DNA from 3 places in the Tardiphaga sp. 866_E4_N1_4 genome. Region 1 is predicted to be linked to each of the others. Evidence: predicted binding sites of a transcription regulator. Region 1 holds the regulator's gene; each other region holds the start of a gene.
What was found. Region 1 encodes LexA, which represses DNA repair genes until DNA is damaged. Its sites were predicted from a motif close to TGTTCNNNNTGTGTTCNG; they were not measured.

Region 1 (4,230 bases):
GTACTGACACCCGGCTTCGACCGCACCACCGGCGGCTATGCGGAACACGGCATCCCCGCGCCCGTGGTCGCGCAGTTCCTGCGCGAAAATCGCATCGTGCCGGAGAAGAACGATCTCAACTCGCTGCTCTTCCTGCTGACGCCCGGCGTGGAAGCCAGCAAGGCCGGCACGCTGATATCGGGCCTTGTCGCCTTCAAGAAGTTTCATGACGACAACGCGCTGCTGGAAGACGTCATCCCCGAATTCGCCAGGCGCAGGCCGGCGCGTTATGCGGGCATACGCCTGCGCGATCTGTGCGGCGACATGCAGCGGTTCTTCCGCGAGGCCAATGTGAGCGAACTTCAGACCAGGCAATTCTCCGCTGACCATCTGCCGGAGATCGCCATGTCGCCCCATGATGCTGCGCGCTGTCTGGTGCGCAACGACGTCGATTACCTCCCGATCGATGAGATCTTCGGGCGCGTCGCGACGACGCCGTTCGTGGTCTACCCGCCCGGCATCGCCACGATCGTCCCCGGAGAACGGCTCACTGAACGGTCAAAGCCGATGATCGATTATCTCAGGATGTTCGAGACCTGCTTCAACACCTTCCCGGGCTTCGACGTCGAAATCCAGGGCATCTACCGCAAGGTCGACGCCAATGGCCGGATCCGACTTTACACTTACGTGGTCTCCGAATAGGGAGCACGTAAGGAGCCTGATTTGCCAACGGAACTCGAACAGCCGGTCGTCATCCGACCATCACGCGACACCGACGTCGATGCCATGCTGGCGATCTATCGCCGGCACATCCGGCAAGGCGTCGAGGAAGGCGTCAGCGACGCCGACACGCCGCAGCCTGACGATCTCAGAGACCGGCGTAAGAACCTGCGCAGCAAACGGTTCCCGCACCTCGTCGCCACGCAAGGCGGCGAGGTCGTCGGCTATGCCTATGTGGTGCTGTTCCGCAAGCGACCGGCCTATCGCTACACGGTCAAGCATTCGATCTATATCCACCACGGACATGTCGGCCGGGGCATCGGCCGGCTGTTGATGCGCGAACTCATCGACGTGTGCGCGGCGGCCGGCTTCCGGCAGATCATCGGCTATATCGATGCCGACAACACGGCCTCGCTCGGCTTGCATGAGAGCTTCGGCTTTGCCCGCGTCGGCTTGCTGCCCGGCGTCGCCTATCGCTCGGGCCGCTGGGCCGACACGATCATGGTTCAGCGCTCGCTGGCGACCGGCTCCACGACTCCGCCGCCGCCCATTGGGCGCATGACGTCCGCGTAGCCCAAGCGACCGCGGAAGCATTTTCCATGTCCGTCGAGGATCGACGACTGGTGAGGAACAGCCTCCTCAAAACCTCGCTCAACGTGCGTTCTGTTGACGGCAAATTAAGCATTGCAGAACACATATGGAACATATAGTGTTCGTTCATGATTTGTTTCGAGATTCTGTGGCTTTGAGTAGTTTGAGAGTGCCCGAACTCGCGCAACCGATCTTCGAACGATCGTCTCAGGATTGAGGCTCACTGTTCGAAGGCCCTTTGAAACGCACGCGGCGGCCGACACCGTCAACTGAGGATGGCTTCAGATGCTCACGCGCAAACAATACGAACTCCTGCGATTCATCGATCAACGGCTGAAGGAAGCCGGCGTCCCGCCCTCCTTCGACGAGATGAAGGATGCGCTCGACCTGCGCTCGAAGTCCGGCATCCATCGTCTGATCACGGCGCTGGAAGAACGCGGCTTCATACGCCGTCTGCCCAACCGCGCCCGTGCCATCGAAGTCATCAAGCTGCCAGAGCTCGGCGCGCCGGTCACCGGCGGCACCGGGCGCCGCGGCTTCACGCCCAGCGTCATCGAAGGCACGCTTGGCAAGGTGCGTTCGGCCGCCAGCATCGCCAGCAACAGCGGCGATGATGACAATGGCCGCACGGTTGCTATCCCGGTCATGGGCCGGATCGCGGCAGGTACGCCGATCGAGGCGCTGCAGACCCGCAGCCACACCATCAGCATGCCCGCGGACATGCTCGGCTCCGGCGAACATTACGCGCTCGAAGTGCGCGGCGATTCCATGCAGGACGCCGGCATTCTCGATGGCGATACCGTGCTGATCCAGCGCAACGAGAGCGCCGACACCGGCGACATCGTGGTGGCCCTGATCGACGACGAGGAAGCCACGTTGAAGCGCTTCCGCCGCCGCGGCGCGTCGATCGCGCTGGAGCCCGCCAACGACGCCTACGAGGTCCGCATCCTGCCGCCCAACCGGGTGCGCATTCAGGGCAAGCTGATCGGCCTGTATCGCCGCTACTGAGATTGCGCCTCGGCGGATTACTGATCTTCGGGTTGAAGATCGGTTTCCGCCGGCGTCGCATCCACCGGCCGGTTTTGTGGCGTGCGACTGTTCTGGATCAGATCGTGCTGGGGCTCATCGGGGATGGCGCGCGACCACGGGCGGTCCAGGCCACGCGGGCGCACGGCATCGATGGTAAAGCCGTTCGCGGTTCGCTGCAGGCTCACCGCACCATTTCGTTGCAAGCGATCCTGATCGATCACCAGCGCCCTGCAATCCCTCGGCGATTGTCTCGTTGTGATGATGAGTGCCGCTTTCTCGCAATCATCTGTGAATGCATCCGGCTGTAAAACCAGCGCCACCAAAGCGCCATCGGCCAGCGCCGCGATGCACCCGTCGCGGTCGCAGGACACACCGTGGCTGAGGGAGGCATCCGTTGGCAGCCGGGCGTCGGCATCACCGGCAAGCCACTCCTTCGTGAGAAACGCATCCTTGGCGCTGCGCATCATATGCAGGCGCCCCTCCCTGCCCCGTACCGCAACGCTGTGACCGTCACCCGAAATCAGGACATCCGGCTGCTTGACCAGCAACGCCCAGACAATCGAGAGCGCAAGCACACCAAGCCCTGCGAGGCGCAACGGCGTGCGCAGCAATCCCAGCACGATGATGCCGATACTGGCTGATATCAGCGGTCCCGTCCCGAAGGCCGGCATCCGGCCGATGGCGCCGGGCAAGGCTGCCACCCATTGCGTGACGACAATCATCCACTGGATGCCGACATCCATCAGCCGCCAGAACACACCGTCAAAGCCAAACGGCATGGCCACCAAACCGAGAATACCCGTCGGCATAACCAGTGCCGAGACCACCGGCATCGCCAGGAGATTGGCGACGACGCCATAAGGCGTGACGCGATGGAAATGAAATGCGGCATAGGGCGTGGTGGCAAGGCCCGCGACCAGCGAAGCCAGTACGAGCATCGCGATCTCGCGTCCGCCCCATAGCGCCACGCGCGCGGTCGCGGAATGATCGGGCGAGGCAAACAGCGCGGGCATGCCTATCTGCACCAATGCGACCAGCCCCAGCGTCGCCGCGAATGACATCTGAAAACTCGGATGCACCAGTGCTTCCGGCGCCACGATCAGCACAACCATTGCTGCCACCGCCAGCGTACGGAACGTCACCGCCCGGCGATCGACCATGACTGCCATCAACACAACGGCCGTCATGAAAAAGGATCTCTGTGTCGCGACTTCGGCACCTGACAGCAGCAAATAGAACAGTGCTGCGAATAACGCCGCAGCCGCTGCGACTTTCTTGATCGGGAATGTCACCGTCAGGACAGGGATCAGTGCCAGCAGTGCGCGTATCGCAAAGAACACCACGCCGGCGACAACGGCCATGTGATAGCCAGAGATCGACAACACATGACCGAGGCCGGAGATGAACATCGCATCATTGACGTCAGCCGAAATCGCATCGCGGCGGCCCGTGAGCAGCGCCGTGGCAATGGCGCGGCTATCGCCCGAGAGCACGGTGCGGATCCGCGCGTCGATGGCGTCGCGCAGACCCTGCATGGTCGCTGAATAGCGTAGCGCCACACCCGGCTGTATCGGCGGATCGACCGCCTTAATGCCGCCCATCACGAAGCCTGATGCGCCGATCCCCTGGAAATACAGATCGCGGCCAAAGTCGTAACTCCCTGGCCGGAGCGGCGACAGCGGCGGCTGCAGCCTTGCCTTCAATTCGACGAAGCTGCCGACGACAGGCGCCGTGCCCTTCTTCACCGACAGCCGCACACGGGCGAGCTTCGGTGCGGCGCGCGGGCTGTCCATCGTGGCAACGCGCAGCACGAAGCGATCCGTGCGCTCCCGTTCCTCGTGCGTTTCGACGAAGCCGGTAAGCGCGACGGAATAGAGCGGCTTCGCCAGAACCTCATGAGCCACGCGCGCG
Region 2 (4,230 bases), 870 kb from region 1:
AGCCGAGCGTGCGGTCCAGCGCGCCGATGCGCGAATCCAGGATCATGTCGGAGATGCGGACGGTGATGATCGAGACCACGATCAGCGTGCCGATGAACACGCCGGCCACCACCACGATGCTGGCGACGGTATCGTTGTTGAAATAAGTTTTAGCGGTCGGGAGCAGCTTCTGGAAAGCAAATAGCGTGACCAGCGCCGCTGCGCCCCAGGCCGCGATCGACAGGATCTCGCGCATGAAGCCGCGGACCATGGCCAGCAGGCCGGAGATCAGCATGACGCCGAGCAGGACAAGGTCGAGAATCGTGATCGGCATCGGCTGGTTAGGTCCGCTCGTGAATCAGAAACCGCGAATCGGCACAGGCTGCCGCTTCAGGTGACGGTGATATGGCACGTCTCGCAAGGCCGGAAAACCGCTATCGGCCGCAAGAGCACACCTGATCACACCATTGTTCCGCTTTCGGCAGAGTGCCTTAACGGAGCGTGTTGCACATCTGCGCAGTCTGTCGCGCGCGCATTCTATAGCGGCCGCGGCAGCGCAGGTCACGTCGCTGTCAGCCGTCCTGGCGCTTGAATCGCGCCGGTACGGTATTTTTCTCGGTATCTGTGCTTTTGCTGTTGTCGCGCGTGGGTTTGACGCCGCGCGCAGCGATATCGGCGACCAGCGAGGTCAGGCCGCCGATGGTATTCAGCGACAGTCCGGCGTCGCCGCCGGGGTCGCCGCGCGCCGATTCCGGCAGCACTGCGCGGCCGAAGCCGAGTTTTGCCGCCTCTTTTAGCCGCGCCGAGGTCTGCGCCACCGGGCGCACTGCGCCGGACAGCGAGATTTCGCCGAAATAGACCGCGTCGGTGGGTAGCGGGGCATTGCAGAGCGACGACACAAGTGCTGCGGCCGCGGCCATGTCGGCGGCGGGCTCGTTGATGCGCAATCCGCCGGCGACATTGAAATAGACGTCGTAGCCCGACAGCTTGACCCCGCAATGGGCCTCCAGCACGGCCAGCACCATGGACAGCCGGGATGAATCCCAGCCCACCACGGCGCGGCGGGGGGTGCCCAGTGTGGTCGGCGCAACCAGAGCCTGCAGTTCCACCAGCACCGGGCGGGTGCCCTCCATGCCGGCGAAGACGGCGGTGCCCGGCGAGCCGAGATCGCGATCGGACAGGAACAGCTCGGACGGGTTGGAGACCTCGCGCAGGCCGAGACCGGTCATCTCGAACACGCCGATCTCGTCGGTGGGGCCGAAGCGGTTCTTCACTGCGCGCAGGATGCGGAACTGCTGCGAGCCTTCGCCCTCGAAGGACATCACGGCATCGACCATATGCTCGACCACACGGGGCCCGGCGATCTGGCCGTCCTTGGTGACATGGCCGACCAGGATGATGGTGGCGCCGGATTTCTTGGCAAAGCGAATGAGCGCCTGCGCCGAGGCGCGGACCTGGGTCACGGTGCCCGGCGCGGATTCCACGGTGTCGGTCCACATGGTCTGGATCGAGTCGATCACGATCAGCCGCGGCACCGTGCCTTCGGACAGCGTGGCGATGATATCTTCGACCGAGGTCTCGGACGCGAGCTGCACCGAGGCGTCTGCAAGGCCCAACCGCGACGCGCGCAGCCGCACCTGTGCCACGGCTTCTTCGCCGGAGATGTAAACCACGCGATGGCCGGCCCGCGCCATCAGGCTGGTGGCCTGCGTCAGCAAGGTCGATTTACCGATGCCGGGATCGCCGCCGATCAAGAGCACCGAGCCGCGCACGAAACCGCCGCCCGTGACGCGGTCGAGCTCGCCCATCCCCGAGGCAATGCGCGGCGCATCGTTGCTCTGGCCGGTCAGGCTTTCGAGATTGAAGGTGCGCCCCTTGCGCTTGGAGCGCGCGCTGACCGGAATCGTGGTGACGCCGGTGGTGTCCTCCTCGGCCAGCGAATTCCACTCGCCGCAGGCGTCGCACTTGCCCTGCCACTTGTTATAGGCGGCACCGCAATTCTGGCAGACGAAGGAGAGGAGGTTTTTGGCCATTGGTGGAGGGAATCGCGGCTGTGGGTGTTTTTGGTTTGTTCTCTTGGTCTACGCGGTTGAACGGGGCATTTGCAAGTTTCTTCTCGAAGGGTTCGCCAGCCTTGCCGGGTGGGACGCATTGACCGGCACATGGGCAAGGTCTATTTGGTTGCCAAAATTCCGACGCGCGAGAACTGGTCGGCAATGTCGGCCTGGATCGCCTTTGCCGCGGCGATGCCGGAGGTGCAACCTCTGCAGTGGTCCTGTTCAACTTGGCGATTGCTTACGCTCGGTAGACGCGCCGCGAGCAGAATCCAGATGCAAGCAGTGGTGAGCAATCGAGGCTGCTTGACCAACCAGCTGAGCTGCAGTCCAGCGCTTCGCGAGTCCAATTTGTTCCGCGCAGGAGCTCGCGTGGAACTGCCATGCGACGAATCCTTCATTAACCTCCGCCCGATAGCCTCACCGCAGTGACGTCAGCGTGAGGTGTGCCGTGCGTATTTTGATAATCGTGCTGGGTGCAGCGACGCTGGCGACGCCGGTACTTGCCTCTGACTACCGTGATGCGCGCTATCGCGCCGGCACCGCGCGCTATCCCATCACGATGGATACCGGCATTCGCGCGCCGCCGCCGCTTTACTATGTGGAAGCGCCGCCGCGTTATGTGCGGGATCTGAGAACGGGCGAACCGGGCCAATGGGTGGTTCGCCAACCGAGTGTGTTCGAGCAACTCTTCGGGCTGCCCCGCGACGGTTATTAGGTTGGCTGCTGAGGCCGATTGATCTCAGGTCGGGCTCTGCGGTGAATCCAGGCGCAGTGCAGCTGTGTCTGCCTTGGCATCCTCATATGTTGCCGTCATCAAATCTTAAGCACGTTCATCAAGGTAAATATCAGGACCGCGTTGACCGGTGGTGGTGCTTGGCTGAGTGTCGCGCATCAGAGCGATACGAACTCATTTCAAACAAGCTCGCCACGGGGTCTCATCATGAAGAAATTGATTGCTGCTGCGATGTTCGCCACTGTCGCCGGAATGGCGATGCCCGGTGTTGCCTCGGCGGGTTGCTATAACTGCTACACACCGCCGCCGTGCCAGACCTGCTATCAGCAGCAGGTGGTGCCGCCGCAGTATCGCACGGTCGAAGAGACGGTGATGGTCGCTCCCGGTCGCACCGTCGCGCGCCGCACGCCAGCGCAGTACGAGACGGTGATGGTGCCGAAGACCGTGATGGTCGCGCCTGCGCGCGTCGATTACGAGCGCATTCCGGCGCAATACGCCACGCAGCAGCGTGTCCAGATGGTCGCTCCGGCGCAGGTCTATTACGCACCGGTGCAGCAGGGCTGCTCGACCTGCAATCGCGGCTTCAGCTTCGGCTCAAGCTACGGATACGGCTACTAAGCCGCGGATAGCTCAGATTTTCAGGACTGCGATCGGCCGCCTCAGGGCGGCCGATTTGCGTTTGGGGAGGGCGGTGCAGGCAGTCAGGACAAACCGCTCTTGGCTTTCTCGCATGCGTGGAATATATGATTCATATACGAATCATATATGAGGCCCCCGATGGGTATCGTGAATATCGATGACGATCTGCACGATCAGGTGCGCAAAGCGAGCACAGTATCGTTGCGTTCGATCAATGCGCAGGCCGCCTATTGGATCAAGATTGGCATGCTGTGCGAGACCAATCCGACGCTCAGCTTCAACGAGATCATGGCGCGTGAACTTAGCTCTGCAGGCGTTTCGGCTCGGCCACTGGCTGTCAGCGCAGCATGACGAAGCGGCCTGAGGAACTGGCCTTGCTGGCCGAATCCGGACGGCTGCTGGCGTCCGTCTTCGGGCTGCTGGATCGCAGCTCGCTCGCCGGCCTATCGACGCTTCACGTGAATGAAATGGTCGAGCGGTTCATCGTCGACGATCTCCAGGCCCGACCCGCAAGCAAGGGCCAATATGGCTATGGTTTCGTGTTGAATGCGTCGGTGAACGATGTGGTCTGCCACGGCGTCCCATCTCAATCGCACGTGCTTCGCGACGGCGACATCGTCAATTTCGATATCACGCTCGAGAAGAACGGCTACATCGCGGATTCCAGCAAGACCTATCTCGTTGGCGAGGTGAATCCGGCCGCCAAAAGGCTAGTCGAGACCACCTATGAGGCCATGTGGATGGGCATCCGGGCGGTTCGCCCGGGCGCACGGCTCGGAGACATCGGCTGGGCGATCGAACGACATGCCAGGCGCAACGGCT
Region 3 (4,230 bases), 3.3 Mb from region 1:
GCGCGGTTCCCATCATATAAACGACGTATTCGGGCCGGAAACAGGTCGCTCCAGCCGAATTCAGCGATGCGGCCCTGCGCCTTTGGCCGGGGATCGCCGACCAGGTGATATCAGCAAGTGAGCCTTCGCACGCCCCGCTTTGTGACCCGACCGGTGACGACCGCGCGGACCGCCGCGCCCGCAAGAGTACGATTTGCGGGCTTTGGCGCGCGTTTCGCCGTCGCCGCGGGCCTGATGCTGCCGGTTTTGCCGGTGGACGCCTCGGCGCAGGTGCAAGGCCAGATCCAAAGCCAGACGCAAGGCCAAGCTCAAGGCCAGAGCCCGGCCGCCGTGCCGGTTCAGGCCCCCGCCCAGGCGGTGTTGGCCGGCGGCAAGCTGGAGGCCAAATATGAAGCCAGCCTCGCCGGCATCGCGGTGGGCAAGGGCCAGTGGGCCATCGACATCAATGAAGACCAGTATTCCGCGACCGCCAGTGGCGGCACCGCCGGTCTGCTGAAGGCATTTGCCGGCGGCTCGGGCTCCGGCCAGTCCACCGGCCGCGTGGTCGCGGGCGCGCTGGTGCCGTCGAATTATCAGGCCGTCACCACCTCCGCGAAGAAGTCCGAGACGATCAAGATGCTGATCACGCCGGGCTATGTGAAGGAGTTCTCCATCGAGCCGGAGCCGCCGCTCGATCCCGAGAAGATTCCGATCACCGATGCGCATCGCCGCAACGTGATCGATCCGATGACCGGCTCGCTGATGCGCGTCGGCGGCACCGGCGAATTGCTGACGCCGGATTCGTGCCGCACCGGCGCGTCGATCTTCGACGGCCGCATGCGCTACGATCTCAAGCTCGACTACAAGCGCATGGAAAGCGTGAAGGCCGAGAAGGGCTATCGCGGACCTGCCATCGTCTGCGCCGTCTATTTCACGCCGATCGCCGGCTATGTGCCCGACCGCGCCGCCATCAAATATCTTGCCGCCCAGCGCAATATCGAAGTGACCCTGGTGCCGATCGCCGGAACCCGCGTGCTGGTGCCGTATCGCATGGTGGTGCCGACCCCGCTCGGCGTCGCCATGCTGGAAGCCACCGAATTCGTCACCACCCCCGCGCCGGCCAAGGCCGTGGCGAAGACGAACTGAGAGAACGAGGCAAGTTCTAAAGGAGGCGGCTCCACACACCGGCCTCATCCTGAGGAGCCGCGCCCTTGCGCGGCGTCTCGAAGGATGGTGACAGGTCTTGGCCTCGCCAGCTCATGGTTCGAGACGCGCGAAGCCGCGCTCCTCACCATGAGGGACCGAGACGGGACGCTGCCGCAGGATTGCCGCAAGACAAAGTGCGCCATCGCAGCATCGTCGCAAACGCGCCGCAGGATTTGCGCAGGATCCCGGCTTGACTCAAAGCCGGTTCGGAGTCCGTGCGCTGTTCATAACTTCGGGGATTTGTCGGCCCTTGTTGCGCTGTCACAAACTTGATCTAGTCAGTCTCGGAGAATGTCAGCGCGAGATGTTGGGGTGATGCGGCCAGGGAGGTGCCGAGTCACCGATTCGGGCCGCTTTCGTTCCGGACTCGTTCCAAACCATCAAAAAGCGCGGCTCTGAAGCGTCGTAACCTGTCTCCGTCCTTGACAGTCGGCGACGCGGAAATATCTGAAAAACATGGCCTTTTTGTCTTCTCCGCCCACGCTGTCCAACGGCAGGGCCCCCGGCGCCGGCGTCACCGCGGTGCTCGGCCCCACCAATACCGGCAAGACCCATCTCGCCATCGAGCGCATGCTCGCGCATTCGTCGGGCATCATCGGCCTGCCGCTGCGCCTGCTGGCGCGCGAGGTCTATAATAAAATTTTGGACCGCGTCGGCCCCGAAGCCGTGGCGCTGATCACCGGCGAAGAGAAGATCAAGCCCGCCAAGCCGCGCTACTGGGTGTCCACCGTCGAGGCGATGCCGCGGGATCTCGACGTGTCGTTTCTGGCCGTCGACGAGATCCAGATCGCGGCAGATCTCGAGCGCGGCCACGTCTTCACCGACCGCATCCTGCATCGCCGCGGCCGCGACGAGACGCTGCTTTTGGGCGCCGCCACCATGCGCCCGATCATCGAGCGTTTGCTCCCCGGCGCCAGCATCGTGACGCGGCCGCGCTTGTCGCATCTGGAATTCGCCGGCGATCGCAAGATCACGCGGCAGCCGCGCAGGACAGCGATTGTCGCGTTTTCGGCCGACGAAGTTTATGCCATCGCCGAACTCATCAAGCGCCAGCACGGCGGCGCTGCGGTGGTGCTGGGCTCGCTGTCGCCGCGCACCCGCAACGCGCAGGTGGCGATGTTCCAGAACGGTGACGTCGACTACCTAGTGGCAACCGACGCGGTCGGAATGGGCCTCAATCTCGACGTCGACCACGTCGCCTTCGCCAGTGACCGCAAATATGACGGCTACCAATTCCGCCGCCTTACGCCGTCGGAATTCGCGCAGATCGCCGGCCGCGCCGGCCGCGCGACACGCAACGGTACCTTCGGCACCACAGGCCGCTGCGAGCCGTTCGAGCCCGAACTCGTCAATCAACTGCAGAACCACATCTTCGAGCCGGTGAAGGTGCTGCAATGGCGCAATTCGAAGCTGGATTTCTCCTCCATCGCCTCGCTGCAGGTGTCATTGGCGGAGGTGCCGCGCCACGAGGCGCTGACCCGTGCGCCGATCGCCGAAGACCTGCGTGTGCTCGATCATGCCGTCCGTGACGTCGACGTGCGCGAAATGGCCCAGGGCAAGGCCGCCGTCGAGAAACTGTGGGATGCGTGCCAGATTCCAGATTACCGCCGCATCGCGCCCGCTGCACACGCAGAGCTGGTAGTCACTATCTTCAACTTCCTGATGCAGCGTGGGCGCATCCCCGATGCCTGGTTTGGCGCTCAAATCGCGCAAGCTGACCGAACCGATGGCGATATCGACACATTATCGGGCCGAATCGCGCAAATCCGGACCTGGACATTCGTGGCAAATCGTCCCGATTGGCTCTCAGATCCTGATCATTGGCAGGGAATTTCGCGCGAATTGGAAAATAAACTGTCAGATGCCCTTCATGAGAGGCTCACTGAGCGTTTCGTTGATCGTCGTACCAGTGTATTGATGCGCCGCTTGCGGGAAAACACGATGCTGAATACTGAAATTGGTAAGACGGGCGAAGTGATCGTAGAGGGCCATGTAATTGGCCGTCTCGACGGATTTACATTTTTGCCCGATGCGGCCGAGGCTGGCTCGGATGCGAAGGCCTTGCAGGCCACGGCGCTGAAGGCGCTGGCCGGCGAGATCGACGCGCGCGCCGAGAAACTCGGCAATGCGCCGGACGATCAGTTCGTGCTCGCCTCCGACGGCACCATGCGCTGGACTGGCGATGCGGTGGCCCGTCTGGTTGCAGCCGACGACGTGCTGCATCCCCGTCTCCGTATCATCGCCGACGAGCGCCTCTCCGGCGCGCCGCGCGATGCGGTGCAGGCCCGCCTCGATCTCTGGCTGAAGACGCATATCGAGAAGCTGCTCGGGCCGCTGTTCGATCTGACCAAGGCCGAAGACATCACCGGTATCGCACGCGGCATCGCGTTCCAGCTCACTGAAGCGCTGGGCGTGCTCGAGCGGCAGAAGATCGCGACCGAGATGAAGGATCTCGATCAGCCATCGCGCGCGACCTTGCGCAAATACGGCGTCAGGTTCGGCGCCTATCACATCTATATTCCCGGCCTGCTGAAGCCAGCGGGGCGTTCGCTCGCGGCGCTGCTCTGGGCGTTGAAACAGGACAATGTCGACATGTCGGCACTGTCGAGCGCACAGCATCTCGCAGGCTCGGGCCGTACATCCTTCCCGGTCGACAAGCTGCTCGATCGCGATGCCTATCGTGTGCTGGGCTATCGCCAGTGCGGCGAGCGCGCCGTGCGCGTCGATATTCTGGAACGTCTGGCCGATCTGATCCGTCCTGCATTGGCGTGGCGCGAAGCGTCACCGGGCGAGAAGCCCGCCGGTGCCTTTGATGGCCGCCACTTCGTGGTGACGCAGGCGATGACCTCGCTCACCGGCTCGGCCGGCGAAGATTTCGCCTCGATCCTGCGTGCCCTGGGCTATCGCATGGAGAAGAAGGCGCCGCTGCCGCCGGCACCGCCGAAGCCGGTCGCTGCGACGACGCCGATTGAGGCCCAGGCAGACGACAACACGGGCGATCAGCCCGACGCATTGGTGGGACTTGCCGAGTCCGACAAGCCCGGT

Region 2: a site for LexA is predicted at 2,038-2,055, ahead of radA (DNA repair protein RadA). Genes of this name have one in related genera too.
Region 3: a site for LexA is predicted at 1,543-1,560, ahead of AB8B20_RS17945 (helicase-related protein). Genes of this name have one in related genera too.

What each region holds. Positions count from the first base shown of each region.
Region 1 covers NZ_CP197242.1:400,022-404,251, reverse strand. Annotated here, with positions in the region: gene AB8B20_RS02125 (Orn/Lys/Arg decarboxylase N-terminal domain-containing protein) at 1-681, shown strand, start outside; gene AB8B20_RS02120 (GNAT family N-acetyltransferase) at 703-1,272, shown strand; gene lexA (transcriptional repressor LexA) at 1,576-2,298, shown strand; gene AB8B20_RS02110 (ComEC/Rec2 family competence protein) at 2,316-4,230, opposite strand, start outside.
Region 2 covers NZ_CP197242.1:1,274,274-1,278,503, reverse strand. Annotated here, with positions in the region: gene AB8B20_RS06400 (CvpA family protein) at 1-313, opposite strand, end outside; gene radA (DNA repair protein RadA) at 552-2,012, opposite strand; gene AB8B20_RS06390 (hypothetical protein) at 2,485-2,751, shown strand; gene AB8B20_RS06385 (hypothetical protein) at 3,028-3,387, shown strand; gene AB8B20_RS06380 (ParD-like family protein) at 3,547-3,759, shown strand; gene map (type I methionyl aminopeptidase) at 3,756-4,230, shown strand, end outside.
Region 3 covers NZ_CP197242.1:3,676,817-3,681,046, reverse strand. Annotated here, with positions in the region: gene AB8B20_RS17950 (DUF3108 domain-containing protein) at 154-1,125, shown strand; gene AB8B20_RS17945 (helicase-related protein) at 1,642-4,230, shown strand, end outside.